Regions from separate parts of the Halomonas sp. 18071143 genome, predicted to be linked through region 1. Evidence: predicted binding sites of a transcription regulator. Region 1 holds the regulator's gene; the other holds the start of a gene.

The links. Region 1 encodes sigma-54, which starts transcription at its own class of promoters, with help from an activator protein. Its sites were predicted from a motif close to TGGCACNNNNNTTGCTNT; they were not measured.
Region 2: the regulator sigma-54 is predicted to act here: its motif matches at 1,466-1,483, upstream of KVY02_RS16995 (urease accessory protein UreD).

What each region holds. Positions count from the first base shown of each region.
Region 1 is NZ_CP078120.1:1,435,067-1,437,437, reverse strand. It holds gene lptB (LPS export ABC transporter ATP-binding protein) at 1-646, shown strand, start outside; gene KVY02_RS06620 (RNA polymerase factor sigma-54) at 752-2,167, shown strand; gene hpf (ribosome hibernation-promoting factor, HPF/YfiA family) at 2,265-2,371, shown strand, end outside.
Region 2 is NZ_CP078120.1:3,629,908-3,632,278, forward strand. It holds gene KVY02_RS16985 (urease subunit beta) at 1-181, opposite strand, end outside; gene ureA (urease subunit gamma) at 205-507, opposite strand; gene KVY02_RS16995 (urease accessory protein UreD) at 541-1,425, opposite strand; gene KVY02_RS17000 (SCO family protein) at 1,753-2,371, opposite strand, start outside.

The DNA.
Region 1 (2,371 bases):
CCAGGGCAGCGTGGTGGGCCTGCTGGGCCCTAACGGCGCGGGCAAGACCACCTCGTTCTACATGATCGTCGGCCTGGTGAAATCCGATGCTGGCAAGGTGGGCATCGACGATCTCGACCTGACCCGGGCGCCCATGCATGAACGCGCGCTGGCGGGTATCGGCTACCTGCCCCAGGAAGCATCGATCTTTCGCAAGCTGTCGGTGGCCGACAACATCATGGCCATTCTGGAAACGCGCCGGGAGCTGGACCGCAATAGCCGAGAAGCGAAGCTCGAATCCCTGCTGGAAGACTTCCACATCACCCATATTCGCGACAACCTGGGCATGAGCCTGTCGGGCGGCGAGCGGCGACGGGTGGAAATTGCCCGCTCGCTGGCCACCGAGCCCGCCTTCATTCTACTGGACGAACCTTTTGCTGGCGTCGACCCCATTTCCGTGGGCGATATCAAGTCGATCATACGCGCGCTCAAGAAGCGCCATATTGGCGTGCTGATTACCGACCACAACGTGCGTGAAACCCTGGATATCTGCGATATTGCCTATATTGTTGGCGACGGACACATCATAGCCAGTGGAAACCCCCAGGAAATTCTCAATAACCAGAAGGTGCGCGACGTCTACCTGGGCGCCGACTTCCGCCTTTAAATAATGGCCCACGAAGACATTTTATTTAGTGGCATGCTTATTGCACTTGCACCAAACGGAGAGTCGCTCTAGGGTGGAGCTTTCTGATTAACGAGTGGTTCTCAGATGGTCATGAAAGCTTCTCTTCAACTGCGCATCGGCACACAGCTGACCATGACACCTCAGCTGCAGCAGGCCATTGCGCTGCTTCAGCTATCGACGCTGGACCTTCGTCAAGAAATTCAGCAGGCGCTGGATGCCAACCCCATGCTCGAACAGGAGGATGAGTTTGGCGAACAGGCGGTCAGCGAGCCTCAGGAAGCCGAGTGGGCAGACAGCATTCCCAACGAGCTCTCCGTGGACAGCGACTGGTCCGACACCTACCAGGACATGGGCAGCGCGGGCGGCAGTAGCGAAGGCCCGGACTTCGAGCGCCAGGCGGCCGGGCAGAGCCTTCACGGGCACTTGCTCTGGCAACTGGCCATGACCGACTTCTCTGCGCGTGAGCAAGCCATTGCCGAGAGCCTCATCGATGCGCTGGATGCCAACGGCTATCTGACCCAGCCGCTCAACGACATCCGCGAGGGGCTCAAGGCGCAGGGCCACGATGGCCTGAGCCAACGCGAGGTCGAAAACACCTTGCTGCGCCTGCAGCAGTTCGAGCCTACTGGCGTGTTCGCCCGTGACCTGCGCGAGTGCCTGATGCTGCAGCTGGCCGCGCTACCCGAAGACACTCCGCTGTTGATGCCCGCCAAGCGTCTGGTACGCCAGTTTCTCGAAGCGCTGGGCAAGGACGACATGCGCCTGCTGAAACGACGCCTGAGCCTCGATGACGAGCAGCTGGACGATGTCATTCGTTTAATCCGCAGCCTTGACCCTCGCCCCGGAAGCGCCTACGGCGTCACCGACGACAGCTATGTGACGCCGGACCTGGTGGTACGTCACGATCACGAGGGCTGGCATCTGGAACTCAACCCGGAAGCGCTGCCTCGGCTACGTATCCAGCCCGACTACGCCAGCCTGATCAAGCGCGCCGACAAGAGCCAGGACAACCAGTTTTTGAAAGAGCACCTCCAGGAGGCTCGCTGGCTGATCAAGAGCCTGTCGAGCCGCAACGACACGCTGCTGCGCGTGGGGCGCGAGATCATTGCCCGCCAGATAGGCTTCCTCGAGCAGGGTGAAGAGGCCATGAAACCGCTGATTCTGGCCGATATCGCCGAAGCGGTAGAGATGCATGAATCGACCATCTCCCGGGTCACCACCCAGAAATACATTCATACCCCGCGCGGGGTCTTCGAGCTCAAGTACTTCTTCTCCAGCCAGGTCAGCGGCCAGGAGGGCGGCGACAGCCACTCCAGCACGGCCATTCGAGCACGCATCAAGAAACTGATTCAGGACGAGCCGCCAGGCAAGCCACTCTCCGACAGTCGCCTGGTCACCCTGCTGGAAGAGGGTGGCATTACCGTGGCACGCCGCACCGTCGCCAAGTACCGAGAGTCGATGGGTATACCTTCGTCGAGCGAGCGACGCCGTTTGCGCTAGTTAAACGCTCTTGCCCAACAAACTCGCGGCGAGGGCTTTGCAATGGCCCAAAAAGGGTTACAATCGAAGTACAGTCCGATGGATAAGGAGCACGTCAATGCAAGTAAACATCACTGGTCATCACGTTGAACTGACTGACGCCTTGCGTGACTACGTAAACGAAAAGCTGGAACGCGTTGAGCGTCACTACGACAACATCACGAC
Region 2 (2,371 bases), 1.7 Mb from region 1:
GCCGGTAGCCACGGGTTTTATCGCGGTCAAACACCAGCGCCGGATTGGCTTCGGCAAAATGGTAGTGGGAGCCGAGCTGAATAGGGCGGTCGCCGGTATTGGCCACCTCTACGCTGATGCGTTCGCGGCCCGCACACAGCTCGATATCCGCTTCGTGCAACTGATACTCACCGGGAATCATGGCGCTCTCCTAGCGGTGGACGGTTAGTTGATAGGGGTGTGGACGGTGACCAGCTTGGTGCCATCGGGGAAGGTGGCTTCTACCTGCACTTCATCGACCATCTCGGCCACGCCTTCCATGACATCGTCACGGGTGAGGATCTCGCGCCCGTAACTCATCAGGTCAGCGACGCTGCGGCCGTCTCGTGCGCCTTCCATAATTTCAAAACTAATCAGCGCCACCGCCTCGGGGTAGTTGAGTTTCAGGCCGCGCGCCTTGCGCCGCTCGGCAAGCTGGGCGGCCGTGAACAGCATCAGCTTGTCTTTATCTCTTGGGGTCAGTTCCATGGAGTGTCTCCAGCATCATCGAGGTGTTGCCAATCAGGTTAGCCAAATACGCGGGGTATGCGCATCGCGTTCGATCCAGCGCGGGCGTAGTAGCTGCCAGGCGTGTTCACACAGGGCCCAGGCTTCGTTTCGGGATGCACCTAAATAGCGCATCAGCAGTACGCCATGGCGCTCCGTCACTGCCCAGCGGGGGTTATCCGGCAGCGCCTCGCGCAGTGCTTCGATGGCCGCCGGGGCATCATCGAGCCCCACGGCCCACAGCGTGGCCTGCACCGTCGCGCCGCCCTGCCCCCAGCGGCCCACGAAGCGCGGGTGTGCGGGGTCCAGCGGCTGGCGCTCCAGCCATAGCGGCTTGCCGTCCAGAGTCAGGCGGAAGTGCTGCTCGATCTGCCCGGAAACGTAGGGTAAATCGCTGGCCGGGCGGCCAAGCGCCATCACTTCCCAGCCCAGGCAGCGGGCATCACCGTGCAGCGCGATATGGGTGCGCTGGTGGCCCTTTGAACCGTCAAAGGCGATGGTCTCCTGAGGCAGCCACTCCAGGGTAGCGCCCGCCTCCACCGTGAGTTCGGTGAGCTGGGTCCAGGCGACCCCTTGGCTGTCGGCTTTGTAAAGCTTGTTGGCAGCGGGCGTGGTGAGCAGCGCGTGGGCGCCGCGCTCCACATGGGCACGGATGGTCAGCGCATCACCGCTCACCAGCCCGCCAGGCGGGTGCAACACGTAAACGTGGCACGCTTCCTGGCTGCCTTCCGGGTAGAAGGGGCGCTGCACCCGTAGCGGCCCTTGGTGGCGCGCCTGCATTAATCGGGTCACGCCATCGCGGTTGGCAAAGCGCAGGGCCAGCGAGGCGGCCCAGCGGCGCTCGGCGTCAAAGCGGTGGCCGGAACCAGCAGCGGGTAGGGCGAGTTCGCTCAATATCATGGGCGCTGTCGCTTCCTTGTGGATAAATCATTGGCTTACAAATGCAAGGAGTGCGCCAAAATGGTGAAGGCGCCGCCATAGCCCTTGCCATAGCCCCTGTCATAGCCCTTGTCTCGGCATAGGCTCTTTGCTGGCAGCCCCTCCCACCAGGGAAACCAGTCGCCTTTTGCACCAAAAAAGCACATAAAAAAGCGCAGCGCTTTAAGTACGCACCAAAAAAAGGCATGCCAAGGCTTGCGCGACACCGTGACGCAATGAGCTAACCGTATTGGTTTGTAGACACCCTCTTAGTGCCTTGCCCACCTGTTACCCAGTGGCCACGCCTCCTTAGGGGTGTCGCTGCTCGCCGCGATGCAGCGGCGCGGAAGATGACAGTAAGGATATCAGGGATGCCTTGGCAAACTCCGGCTCGACATCGTAGGCCAGAGTGCCCACGACGTTGCCTTCGCGATCCAATAGGTAGGTGGCAGCCGTATGGCTGAGGGTGTAATCGCCTTGTCCGAGTGACACACGCTCGTACTGAACCTGATAGGCGTCAGCCATTGCGTCAATTTGTGCCTCGTTTCCAGACAGACCTCGTATGCGCTCGTCGAACACCGAAAGGTAGCGCGCCAGCTGTTCAGGGCCATCACGCTGCCAGTCCAGAGAAACAAAGAGATAGTTGAACTGATCTGCCTGCGGCCCCAACTGCTGAATCAAACGCGAGAGTTTGAACAGCGTGTTAGGGCAAACATCCGGGCAGTAGGTAAAGCCAAAAAACAACAGTGTCGGCTTTCCGATCAGCTCATCTTGCGTAACGACCCCACCTTCAGTATCCACCAACTGAAATTGCCCACCCAGCTCGGCCAGCGTCGGGCCCTCGGATTGACGGCCGAAGACCACAAAAAACACGGCCAACGTCAGTAGCAATACCAACGAGCCAATGGAAAGCAGCGCAACGTCGCGG